One region of the Sporolactobacillus sp. PKPK-6 genome, then DNA from elsewhere that is predicted to be linked to it. Evidence: riboswitches for the same ligand, from Rfam matches in the RefSeq annotation. Region 1 holds a riboswitch; the other holds the start of a gene.

What was found. A riboswitch is a leader RNA that binds a small molecule or an ion and turns the genes downstream of it on or off. The one in region 1 is predicted to bind lysine.
Region 2: linked by a shared signal. The riboswitch ahead of AC1MBV_RS12655 (aspartate kinase) and the one ahead of AC1MBV_RS10570 (amino acid permease) in region 1 are both predicted to bind lysine.

Annotation. Positions count from the first base shown of each region.
Region 1 covers NZ_JBWXPA010000001.1:2,179,578-2,186,425, forward strand. Annotated here, with positions in the region: gene AC1MBV_RS10560 (cysteine hydrolase family protein) at 1-387, shown strand, start outside; gene recQ (DNA helicase RecQ) at 466-2,259, shown strand; lysine riboswitch at 2,348-2,528, shown strand; gene AC1MBV_RS10570 (amino acid permease) at 2,763-4,166, shown strand; gene AC1MBV_RS10575 (DUF1516 family protein) at 4,276-4,602, shown strand; gene AC1MBV_RS10580 (aminotransferase class I/II-fold pyridoxal phosphate-dependent enzyme) at 4,653-5,846, opposite strand; gene AC1MBV_RS10585 (glycosyl hydrolase family 18 protein) at 6,101-6,848, shown strand, end outside.
Region 2 covers NZ_JBWXPA010000002.1:348,679-355,526, reverse strand. Annotated here, with positions in the region: gene uvrC (excinuclease ABC subunit UvrC) at 1-1,425, shown strand, start outside; lysine riboswitch at 1,486-1,679, shown strand; gene AC1MBV_RS12655 (aspartate kinase) at 1,854-3,086, shown strand; gene AC1MBV_RS12650 (YslB family protein) at 3,535-4,002, opposite strand; gene fumC (class II fumarate hydratase) at 4,199-5,587, shown strand; gene AC1MBV_RS12640 (helix-turn-helix domain-containing protein) at 5,894-6,118, shown strand; gene AC1MBV_RS12635 (AMP-binding protein) at 6,288-6,848, opposite strand, start outside.

The sequences.
Region 1 (6,848 bases):
GTCAATGATAATTCGGGCAGATGGGAATCTGATCGTGATTATCTGATTCGTGAGGCATTAAAGGGAACGGGAGCGTCAGTTGTTCGACGCATCCTTCCTGATTCTTCCGACTATTTCATTATTAAACCCAAGCATTCCGGATTTTTTGCTACACCACTCCATGCACTGCTGCATGATCTGGGTGCGGAGACGCTGATCCTTACCGGTGTGGCAGGCAATATCTGTGTGCTTTTTACGGCGAACGATGCATACATGCGTGATTATAAGCTGATCGTTCCACAGGATTGCTGCGCATCGAATGTTCAAGAGGACAATGAGTATGCGCTGCGCATGATGAATCAGGTGCTTGGCGCGGATACACGCGCACAAACGGATATTGAGCTGTGATGATCCGATTCCTATTTCTCCTTTAAATTTGTGATAAGATAAAACTAGTTTATTAAGGACGAAAAGGTGGTTTCATCGATGATCGACGCGGCTCATCAAGCGCTGAAAAAATATTTTGGCTACGACCAATTTCGGAAGGGCCAAGATCAAATCATTTCTCGGTTAATGGATGGTCGGGATACGGTCGGCATTATGCCGACGGGCGGCGGAAAATCGCTTTGCTACCAGATCCCCGCGCTGCTTTTCTCTGGAGTGACACTGGTGATCTCGCCGCTGATTTCCTTGATGAAAGATCAAGTTGACGCGCTTGGCAACGCCGGGATTCACGCAACCTACATAAATAGTTCGCTAAGCTTTGCAGAAGGAAAGTCGAGGCTTGCAGCTGCAGCGAACGGAGACTATAAATTAGTTTACATTGCACCGGAGCGCTTAGAGGTTCCGGATTTTGTCCGTGCTCTGGAACGTATGCATGTTTCGCTCGTGGCCATTGATGAAGCGCATTGCATTTCACAGTGGGGTCATGATTTTCGTCCCAGTTATCGGTCTATACCCGTAATGATTACTCGATTTGAGCAAAGACCTACGGTTGTCGCCCTTACAGCGACGGCAACACCGAACGTCACATCGGATATTTGTCAGTTGCTCGGTATTGAGCCGAACGGGGTCATTGCGACCGGCTTTGCTCGTGATAATTTGAATTTTCAGGTGATCCGCGGTCAGAATGCGGATACCTTTTTGCTTGACTATTTGAAGAAGAATCAAGATCAGCCGGGAATTGTTTATGCGGCGACGCGCAAGGAAGTGGATCGGCTTTATGCGCGACTCGAGCAGAAGGGGCTTGCTGTCGGACGCTATCATGCCGGTCTTTCCGAACAGGAGCGTGCTTCAAGTCAGGAGCGGTTCCTTTATGATGACTTGACGGTGCTTGTCGCAACCAATGCGTTTGGAATGGGTATTAATAAATCAAATGTACGGTTTGTCATTCACTACAATATGCCGCGAAACATTGAAGCCTATTATCAGGAAGCCGGGCGTGCGGGGCGCGATGGAGAAAAAAGTGACTGCATTCTTTTGTTTGCGCCGCAAGATATCCGGTTGCAGAAGTTTTTTATCGATCAATCTGAGATGGACGATACGCTGAAGCAAGCAGAGTACCACAAACTAGATCAGATGATTGGCTATTGTCATACCGAGACCTGTCTGCAGGGCTATATTTTGCGCTATTTCGGCGAGCAGAATCCTGAGCCGTGCGCCCATTGCGGCAACTGTCTCGATACACGTGAAAAATCAGATGTAACGGTTGATGCACAGAAGGTACTCTCGTGTGTCAAGCGTCTGCGTGAACGCTATGGGAAAATGATGGTTGCCAAGGTGCTTGCCGGCGCATCAGATCAAAAACTGCTCTCTTTTCGGCTTGACCGGTTGCCCACATACGGCATTATGAAGGACCGAACGCAAAAGCAGATCAGTGAATTTATCGACTTCCTGACAGCCGAGCAATACCTTGTGCAACAGGGCGGCGCCTTTCCCGTTCTCGCTTTAAACGAGCGGTCGCTGCCGGTACTTAAAGGAGAGGAAAAGGTCCTCAAAAAAGGACGCGTTCGTGCAGAACGGCTGGCTGTAGACGATGCACTCTTCGAATCGTTGAAGCAGGTCCGCAAAACGCTTGCTCAGAAAGAGTTTGTTCCTCCATACATCATTTTTTCAGATCAGTCCCTGCGTGAGATGAGTGCGCGACTGCCGGCGACTGACCATGACTTCCTGATGATCAAGGGGGTCGGTCAGCAAAAATTAGAAAAATACGGACAAGCTTTCATGGAAGCAATTGCCGAGTATCAGACCGAACATTCTGAGGAGAAGGACCCGGTATGAGAAAATGCAATGCGCTTGCCTAGGTTGAAAATAGTATCGGATACAGGTACAATGAGTCCTGTTGTTAACAAATCTCCTCACAAGATCACGAGGGGGTAGAGGCGCGGCAGTTAAGATAAGCGCATCTGAGGCGAAGAGAAGCCGGACGGTGCGCGTAAGGAACTGTTGCCGAAGTACATTCGGTTTCTCTTGCCGAGTGTGCTGGGTCCGTTTTCGAAAGGGGCGGGACTGTCACATGTTTTTTAGGCATGTGGTGTGCTATCGGTGGAAGATGTGCGAGGAGTAAATGGATCAATAAGCCTGTATTTTAAACAGATCTTATTCTTTTTTACTATAAAAGTTTCCCGTCCGCCGAAGGCATGATCTTGCCTTGGCGGGCGTTTTTAGTAACCATGAATTATATTCTTCACATATCTCCCCGAAATACAGAGAGGGAGAGAGAAAAAGTGCAGCAGAAGAGAAATAATCAATTAAGGCGCGGGTTAAAATCACGTCATTTGACGATGATCGCGCTTGGGGGAGCAATCGGAACAGGGCTTTTCCTCGCCAGTGGAAACGCAATCTATACGGCCGGTCCGGGCGGTGCACTGCTCGCGTATGGATTAACAGGCATCATGGTTTATTTCCTGATGACCAGTCTTGGCGAACTGGCGACCTACATGCCGACAAGCGGATCGTTCAGCACCTACGCGACGCGCTTTGTCGATCCGTCGTTCGGTTTCGCACTTGGCTGGAATTATTGGTACAATTGGGCGATTACCATTGCGAGCGAATTGTCCGCCGCAACACTGATCATGAAATTCTGGTTTCCCAACAGTTCGTCGATGCTTTGGAGCGGTCTATTTCTGCTTGTTATCTTCTTACTTAATGCTTTAACGGTTAAGGGCTACGGTGAGTCGGAATATTGGTTTGCATTTATTAAAGTCGCAACAGTCATCCTTTTTATTGTTGTCGGGTTGCTGATGATTTTCCGTGTTCTTGGCGGCGGTGTGCCCGGATTTCATAACTTTACCGTTGGTGACGCGCCGTTTCATGGTGGATTTCTGGCGACGTTCGGTGTATTCCTCGCAGCCGGATACTCTTTTCAAGGAACGGAGCTGCTTGGTGTGAGTGCCGGTGAAAGCGAGCATCCGGAAAAAAGTGTTCCGAAAGCAATGAACACGATTTTCTGGCGGATACTCCTGTTTTATATTCTAGCAATCTTTGTTATTGCCATGATCATTCCTTATACGAGTCATAATTTGTCTGCGACCGATCAGGTTATGGTCAGTCCCTTCACGCTTGTGTTTCAGAGGGCGGGGCTTGCGATTGCCGCGTCGGTGATGAATGCCGTTATTTTAACGGCGGTGCTCTCGGCAGGAAATTCCGGACTGTATGCATCGACGCGTATGCTCTATGCACTCGCTCGAAAAGGAAAAGCACCGAAATTCCTTGGCTATGTGACAACGCATGGTATTCCCATCTGGTCGCTTGTCGTTACAGCTGCGTTCGGTCTGCTTGCTTTCTTTGCCTCCGGATTCGGTGACGGCATTGTTTATAACTGGCTGCTTAGCGCATCAGGCATGTGCGGTTTTATTGCGTGGCTCGGCATCGCGATCAGTCACTATCGTTTCCGCCGTGCCTATGTTGCACAAGGAGGAAAAGTGAGTGACCTTCCTTATCGGGCAAAGTGGTTCCCGTTTGGTCCGTTGTTCGCTTTTGCGGTATGCATGGTGGTCGTGATCGGACAAAGCTTCGGCGCATTTTCCGGCGGCCGGATCGATTGGGGCGGAATTGTTGCCGCCTACATTGGTATTCCGATTTTTCTTGCTGTTTGGCTGATCGCCAAATGGAAGATGAAGTCAAAATTGATTCCGCTTGATCAATGCGATCTGTCGCGTCATTCGGATGACACCGATGAAATTTGAGAAACTCGATATTTAATGAGATAGGCCATCATGCAAATACTGGGAAAAGCATTTGTTCGTGTTAAAATAGAGACAAGTCTAGTAAATGATTCAGAGAAGAGGAAAAAACATGCATGTACTACTGCAAATACATGGCCTCGTTTGGGGGCTTGTCGTGATCCTTTTTATCCTAAGCTATCTTCTCACGGAGCAAAAAGTGTGGAGTATGATTCTGCGGACGGCTTATCTGGTTATGATTATAACCGGAGTAGTCATGCTCTTCTTAATCCATTTCCCACTGGTGCCGACGATTAAAGGCGTGCTTTCCTTCGCCTTAATCGGACTCATGGAAGTGGCGATGGGCAAACGTAAGAAAAAAGAATCATCCTGGATCTTTCTTGTTTTGATTGCCGTGCTTCTGATCTTGATTTTGCTGATGGGTTATCATGTGATCTAAAAAAGAACTTTTCCCGATAAATGCTGGGAAAAGTTCTTTTCATTTATTGGTTAATTTTGCACAGGGGTTTCATTGAGAATTCCGGAAGCTTTGATCCGTATGACGGCTTCCTTCAGGCGTTCCTCGGATTCGAGCAGTCCGGCTCGGACGAATTGATTCCCATGGGTACCAAATCCGGCACCCGGTGCCACCGCAACATGAGCACGTTCAAGTAGAGCGTCGGCAAAGGTTTCGGAGGTATAACCGCTTGGAACCTTGAACCAGCAGAAGAACGAGCCTTGCGGTGCGATAACATCCCAACCGATCGCGCGTATGCCGGAGACGAGTACGTTGCGACGATGCTCGTACAGCGCGCATAATTCTTGAACGGATTGCTGCGGCCCGAGCAGAGCAGCTGCGGCTGCATCTTGAATGGCGCTTGGCACGTCCGAATGATCAATGTCATGGAACTGACTGAGAGCTCGAATAATTGAGGCATTGCCGACTGCGAACCCGATGCGGAATCCGGCCATATTATAGGTTTTTGACAACGTGTAAACTTCAATGCCTTGTTCCTTTGCACCAGGAGTTTGCAGAAAGCTGAGCGGGCGCTTACCGTCAAAGCCGAATGCTGCATAGGCGAAATCATGAACAACCGGAATATGATGCGCTTGTGAAAAAGCAACGGTATCCGCAAAAAATTCTTTTGTAGCCATCGCTCCGGTCGGATTGTTCGGATAATTCAGCATCAGAAGCTTTGACTTTTGCAGAATCTTTTCAGGAATCGTTTGGTAGTTTGGTAAAAATCCGTCTTCAGCATGAACCGGTATGCCATAGGTTTCAGCGCCGGCCAAGTGCGGGCAAACAAAATAGAGCGGATAGCCGGGATCGGTTGTCAACATGACGTCGCCCGGATTCAGCATCGCTTGCGGAAGTGCTGAAATAGCGACGGTTGCGCCGTCAAACACGGTTACTTCCGTCTCCGGATCAACGGAAACACCGTATTCGCGCATATAAAATTCACTGATGGCCTCTTTGAGTGTTGCTGTACCGCCCGCAGGAGGATATCCTTGATTTTCATGAAGCTGAGCAGCTTTATTCATTGCCTGAATAATTGGTTTGGGGGTCGGTTGATCAGGACTTCCGGTATGAAGATGAATGACATCAATGCCTTGCTTGACCACCGAATTGATCCGATGATCAATGCTTGTAAAGTAATTGGCGGGAAGTGCTTGAACCTGCCGGGATGGGATGAATTCAGCCATAAATAACCCTCTTTTCCTTACATTCTTTCTATACACTATGACCTATTAAGTAAAATCGTTCGCTGCGAATTGAGCAAACCATGGTGCGGTCTATCAATCTTTCAGACACGCAACGTATCCTATAATAACCTTTTTTTGTCTTCTTATCTACCTGCCGGAACCGTTCCGAACATGCTGAATAAAATAGTGTGAAATGCCTATGCATCTGCAGAATGAATAGGCCTGCAAATGACAGGAGCGGGAAGGGTGGAACTATGTTTGTCTATACAGTGAGGGCTGGTGACTCATTATTTGGAATCAGCCAGAAATTTGATATTCCTGTGAATACATTAAGAGCAGTAAATGGACTGACGGCGACGAATATCGTCACCGGTCAGTCGCTGCTCGTGACAAGTGATGTTTATACAGTACAGCCGGGCGACAGTCTTTGGACGATTTCGCGCATGGCGTATGTTCCGTTAAGCGCGGTGCGTCAAGCGAATCCAGGGATTAATCCTGATCGCTTAAGTCCCGGTCAGAAAATTAATCTTCCGGCGATTGAACGCCGTGTGGCGACCCATTTCAGCTACTCGCAGCTTCGGACACCGGCAATTGATCAAGCGGTAATTGCGGACAATGCACCATATCTAACCTATATTGGTTTGTTCGAAACTCATTTTAATTGGAACGGCGATTTGAGTCCGCTCAATGACAATGCAGCCGTACTTGCGTCTTGGCGCGGACGGGTGACACCGGTCATTACCGTTACCAATTTGACCGAGACAGGATTTAATTCAGCTCTTGTTCAACGCGTTCTGAACACACCGGATGTTCAGCAGCGCTTGATTGACAACATGATTAATTATGCCACGTCTGATGGGTACGGCGGCATCAATGTGGATTTTGAAGGTGTCCTTCCGGCTGACCGGAATGCTTTTGTTATGTTTCTCCAAGCGCTGCAGCAGCGCACGCAGGCAGCCGGGCTGAATCTCAGTATTGCGGTTCCGGCCAAGACCGACGATA
Region 2 (6,848 bases), on a different contig from region 1:
AATCGAAAGAGCGGCAAGTATTTCGGTCCCTATCCAAACGTTACTGCCGCAAACGAGACGAAGCGGCTGCTCGATCATCTCTATCCATTGCGCAAATGCCGCACTTTGCCAAACCGAGTCTGCTTGTACTATCATATCGGGCAGTGTTTGGCACCATGCGTTTACGATATTCCGAAAGAAACCTATGAGTCAATGGCCGATGACATTACGCGTTTTCTCAATGGCGGTTACCAGGATGTGAAAAAACGCCTGAAAGAAGAAATGCTTGAAGCCTCCGAACAGCTCAATTTTGAAAAGGCGAAGGAACTGCGTGACCAGATTAGCAATATTGAAACGGTAATGGAGAAACAAAAAATTATTTTTAATGATTTGGATGATCGCGACGTCTTTGGCTACGCCTTTGACAAAGGATGGATGTGTGTCCAGGTGTTCTTCATGCGCCAAGGAAAATTGATTGAGCGTAAGGTGTCACTGTTCCCATTTTATCAAGAGCCTGAGGAAGACTTCCTGACTTTTATCGGTCAATTTTATAGCCATCAAAATCACATTAAGCCGAAAGAAGTTCTGATCCCGAATTCGGTCGATAAGAGCCTGATTGAACAGATGTTGGAAACCGAAGTCCTTCAACCTCAGCGCGGACGAAAAAAAGATCTTGTTGCGATGGCGGTCAAAAATGCCGGCATCGCACTTAAGGAAAAATTTGCCCTGATCGAGCGTGATGAGAAGCGGACGATCGGAGCAGTTGAACAGCTTGGAGAAGCCTTGGACATGCCGGCACCGCGCCGCATTGAAACGTTCGATAACTCGAATATCCAAGGGGCCGATCCGGTTTCAGCAATGGTTGTGTTCGAGGATGGGCGCCCAAAGAAAAATGACTACCGGAAATATCGTGTGAAGACAGTAAATGGACCGGACGATTATGCGACGATGCGCGAGGTTGTGCGCAGGCGTTACGCACGCATTTTGAAAGAAGGCAAACCGCTGCCCGATTTGATTCTGATTGACGGGGGTAAAGGGCAGCTTTCCGCAGCGATTGACGTGCTCGAAAATGAGTTTGGCCTCTATGTTCCTGTTGCCGGACTTGTGAAGGACGATAAGCATCGAACATCACAGCTTGTCATCGGCGAACCTCCTCAGCTCGTCTCACTGGCGCGAAACAGTCAAGCATTTTACTTGTTGCAGCGTATCCAAGATGAGGTGCATCGATTCGCTATTACTTTCCATCGACAGGTCCGCGCGAAATCGATGATTCACTCTCTGCTGGACGACATTCCGGGAATCGGCAGGCAGCGTAAGCAAATGCTGCTACGCAAATTCGGTTCGATGAAAAAAATACGCGAAGCAAGCCGAGAAGAATTGCAAGAAGCCGGATTACCTGAAAAAGTGGCTGAATCAATGAGAAACTATTTGGACACGGAGCAATAAAGGGTATTGTCTCGGTTCGCTAGGTTTGTTATAATTTCCGTAACTTAATTTTCAAATATCTGAAGTGATAGAGGAGCAGTCTTCATTAGTAAGCCGCGCGAGAAAGATGGAATTCATTGACCGCGGCGGAAAGGGAAACCTGCCGAAGCCGGAACGACTTCATCATCGTTCCGGGCTGGATCTGCACTGAACAAGTGCAGGGCTGTCATACTTTTTTAAAATTACTTTTAAAAGTGTGGAGAACTATCTCAGCATGTTGAAAAACGATTGACTGTTCAACAGCGGGGATCTCTCGCTGTTCTTTTTGTCACTGACGATAACGAATAATGAGGAGCACGTTCTTATCAAGTGATCCCGTGTCTTCATTACAGAGGATCCGGAAAGAGCGAAGATAATAATGCCGGTCATAGTTTAAAGGAGCGAGTGCAGTGGCTTTAACGGTAATGAAGTTTGGCGGAACATCAGTTGCGTCAGTGGAACGGTTGCAGAAGGTAGCGGATAAAGTTATTAAGAAAAAAGAGGCCGGTAATCAAGTAATTGTGGTTGTTTCAGCAATGGGGAAAACAACGGACACACTTGTTTCAATGGCCGGAGAGATTTCCGATCGGCCGTCAAAGCGGGAAATGGATGTGCTTTTGTCGACAGGAGAGCAGGTAACCATCGCATTGCTGTCCATGGTTCTGAACGAACGCGGCTATCATGCAATATCATTTACCGGTTGGCAAGCCGGGATCAAAACGGAAGCAGTTCACGAAAGTGCGAAGATCTCGTCAATTGACACCTCATTGATCCGTCCACAGTTGAAGAAAGGATCGATTGTGATTGTGGCCGGATTCCAAGGTGTGACAGAGGACGGCGAAATCACAACGCTGGGCAGAGGCGGTTCGGATACTTCAGCTGTGGCGATTGCAGCGGCATTCGGTGCGAAGCGATGTGAGATCCACACGGATGTGACCGGGGTCTTTACAACAGATCCGCGCTACGTGAAAAAGGCGCGAAAGCTGAAGGAAATCAGTTATGACGAAATGCTTGAAATGGCCTATCTTGGAGCTGGTGTGCTACATCCGCGCGCTGTTGAGTATGCGAAGAACAGCCATCTTGAGCTGGTCGTATGCTCATCATTCTCCGAAGAAGAGGGTACGGTAATTAAGGAGGAAGTGTCAATGGAGAAGACAAAGTCGGTTAGAGGACTTGCTTTTGAGAAAAATGTGACGAAGGTGACGCTGCTTGGACTTCCAAATAATGTAGCAGCGGTATCGCGCGTGTTCGATGCAATTGCGGCGAAACATATTAACATTGACGTCATTGTTCAGAACGTCCTCGATGAAGCAAGAACAAGTCTTTCGTTCACTGTTGATCATGATGTACTCAATGAAACACTTGACGTGCTGCGCGCTCAGGAAGCAGAACTTGAATATCATAAAATGATCTTTGAGTCCGAACTTGCCAAGGTTTCAATTGTCGGATCGGGTATGGCATCAAATCCAGGTGTCGCGGCAGAAATGTTTCATGCCTTAGCTGAAAAGGATATTAAGGTCAAGATGATCAGTACGTCGGAAATCAAAGTCTCAACGATTATTGATGAAAATAAACTGATGCTGGCGCTCGATACCCTTCATGAAACCTTTCATTTGGCAGAAGAGGAATCCATGAGTTTATAAAAATTACGGCTTTTAAAAGCAGGCAGCCCGCCTGCTTTTTTTACAAGTAAAGAAAGTATAAGATTTTACCCCATATTTAAACGAATAAACCAGTGCCTTGACCGAGAATCAAAGCGGAGGTGCGAGACGCCTGCGGGTGCGGCCCTGTTGATCGCGTGCCAGCGAGACCCCGCAGATTTCTGCTTGTCTGAGGAGGCTCGCGGTGCGCCCGCGGTCGCGCTCAGTTGATGCGAGCAACCGAAGCGATGATTCAACACTGTAATGACACAAACCAATCACACATGGCTGGAGATTAAAGACCGGGCGCTTTTCGCCCGGTTTTTCTTAGATACTTTCGTTTGAAGATGTGGACTGCATATAAGTAAACTGTTTTGCTAGAAGTTAATCAAACAGCACCTCAAGGGTTTCATTCCCTGAGGTGCTGTTTATTTGAGATCATTGCCAACCATTAATTTTCTGTACCAACCGGATCCTTTACATCCCATTTAATGAGAAAGATTACCTTCTTTTGACGTCCGGTCTTTGTTTCCATATAACTCTCAGCAACGCAGCCGGTCTGCCGCTGTATCTGTTCGGCAATAAACCCTGATTCTAATGCAAAACTGCTTGAATCCGAATAATCTTTGATTCTCGATTCAACGAGCGGAGAACTACATTCAAAAGTCATTTTATTTTTTTCCTTATTCACTTGCTCCAAAACGCCCCATCCGGCTTGATCAAAAAAGTCAATAATCTGCTGCTCATTGTCGAGCGGATATTGACGTGCTATTTTACGTCCCGACCAATACAGGATCGATGCCGTTTCCTTGCCGAGCAGTTCGGGAATTAGTAAATTTCTTATGAGTTCATAACCGAAAGCCGGTACGGTCGCGTCTCCATAGTGTTCCGGCTGCGGACAGGTATTGTTTCTCGTCATCTTCATCCCTCCATTGACTATTATAACTGTCTTTTCTCTGTTTCACTACGACAGATAAACGTAATATGTGTTTTATTTTTTCGATACTGCTTTACTTAATGAACAGAAATGTGAATGATTAATAATTGGTATTTCACAAATCAGGTAATTTATGTGACACTGAGTATAGAATTAATGGAAGGGAAGAGACAAATTCATGGAATATAGACTGGAGCATGACACACTCGGCGAAGTTAAGGTGCCGGCTGATCGCTTATGGGCAGCTCAGACACAAAGAAGTAAGGATAATTTTAAAATAGGCTGGGAAAGGATGCCATTGGAAATTGTTCATGCGTTCGCAATTTTAAAAAAAAGTGCAGCATTGGCAAATCAAAAACTGGGAACATTGAATACAGCGAAAGCAGAGGCAATTGCAGCTGCCGCTGATGAAGTAATTGCAGGACAATGGAATGATGAGTTTCCTCTTGTCGTTTGGCAAACCGGTAGCGGCACGCAATCAAATATGAATATGAATGAAGTGCTTGCCAATCGCGCAAATCAACTGTTGAAGGATAAAGACAGTGACCTACGCGTTCATCCCAATGACGATGTTAATAAAGCGCAAAGCTCAAACGACACGTTCCCTACTGCGCTCCATATTGCTGCCGTACAAGCGATTGAAAATCAACTGTTGCCGGCATTGGACGAGCTGAAGGCTACACTTGACGCAAAATCGCAGGAGTTCGCCGAGGTGGTTAAAATCGGTCGTACACATTTGCAGGATGCGGTTCCGCTCACCGTAGGTCAAGAGATCAGCGGATGGGCGTTCATGCTTAAAGAATCGAAGGCACTCATCGAAGGAACCCTAAATCATTTAAAGAGCTTAGCAATCGGCGGGACTGCTGTTGGAACCGGCTTAAATGCACCTGCGGAATTTGGTGATCAGGCCGCGAAAGAAATCAGCATTATGACTGGCAAAGAGTTTTATGCATCGGATAATAAGTTTCATGCGCTGACCAGCCATGACGCGTTGGTGGCGGCACATGGTGCATTAAAGGCACTCGCGGCAGATCTAATGAAAATTGCCAACGATGTGCGCTGGCTTGCGAGCGGACCGCGCTGCGGATTCGGCGAATTAGAGATCCCGGCAAATGAACCGGGCAGCTCCATTATGCCCGGCAAGGTAAATCCTACCCAGGCCGAGGCCGTTACAATGGTTGCCGTCCAGGTTATGGGGAATGATGCAGCGATTGGATTTGCAGCGAGCCAGGGTAATTTTGAATTAAACGTATTCAAGCCCGTTATCGGGTACAATTTTCTTCAATCTGCCAAGTTATTGACTGATGTCATGCAGTCGTTTACGATTCATTGTACTGTAGGGATGAAAGTAAATCAGGAAAAAATCGACTATTTCCTTCATCATTCATTGATGCTGGTTACTGCCTTGAATCCCAAAATTGGCTATGAAAAATCAGCGAAAATATCAAAGCTCGCCCATCAGGAGGGCATCAGCTTAAAAGAAGCAGCTCTGAAACTTGGCCTGCTCACCAGTGAAGAGTTCGATGCCTATGTTAAGCCTGAAGAAATGGTGCACCCGCATCAATAAATACACTGATTGTTAAATCGACCGTTTATTCGCAGTAATTCGCGGATGAACGGTCTTTTTGTCACAAAATGTTCTGTGATACCATGCCTAGCAGAATCACTCAGAAAGCTTTAAATGATTGGAATTACATTCGACATCGAGCAGTTGAATGCGGTTTCGAACGCTATATATCTTCAATGTGCAATCATTGTACGGGCGTTTGCGTAAAATACTTATTCTTGGCACGCATCGACCTTGTTTTCATAAAATGTAAATGACTAAAAGCCTTCCCCAACCGTTCTTTTGCTGAGCAAGGAGGGGGAATTTTTGAAGGAAGAATATCACCGTCCAAAGCCTTTGCTGACGAAGAGGGAAAGAGAAGTTTTCGAACTGCTTGTCCAAGACAAGACGACCCGAGACATAGCTAAAGAACTCTTCATAAGTGAAAAGACTGTTCGTAATCACATTTCAAACACCATGCAAAAATTAGGTGTGAAAGGACGCTCCCAGGCAGTCGTTGAACTGCTCAGGCTCGGAGAACTCAAATTATAGCATCAGCCGGTTCCTGTTAAAGGGCCGGCTGTTGTTTTTTTATCGTAATTCGAGAAAGTTAAAAATTCCTCTGAAAAAAGATGGTTTACCTATTAAATGTAGCCGTTAGGCCGGCTGTTCTGTAAGAGCCGTGCAGTCTTTTTAGAACGTTTTTGTTTGACGAATTCTATCAAACGAGATTTATCCCGCATCGCCTGATTTTCCTTGTTGTTGTTTTTTCAAATTCTTTTTCTAGAATTTCGAACACACGGATGTGTTTATAATCCGGTATTTTGTTGTTTACTTCATCAATAATTGATTTGATCATGGCTTGAAGTTCTTCTTTTGCAGGCAGATGACCGATTAGTTCGGTCATGGAATCTAAATTCGGGAATATCTTGGCCTTCACACAGATGCTTCCATTATGGTCATTTCCAGAAAGAATAAGCGCTTCGCTAATCGTCTCTTTTTCCAAGAGCCGCGCTTCTAATTCCTCAGGATAAATATTTTTGCCATTAGCTGTTACAATCACATTCTTCATGCGTCCTTTGATATATAAAGCCCCGTCCTTATCAATGCATCCCAAATCACCTGTCCGAAAATAGCCGTTGCGGAATGTGTTTGCCGTGGCCACCGGATCGTTATAGTAACCAAGCATGATGTTATCGCCTTTGGCCAAAATTTCGCCGACACCGGCATCATTGGGGCTGTCGATCATCAATTCGACGCCGGGAACAGCAACGCCTGTCGA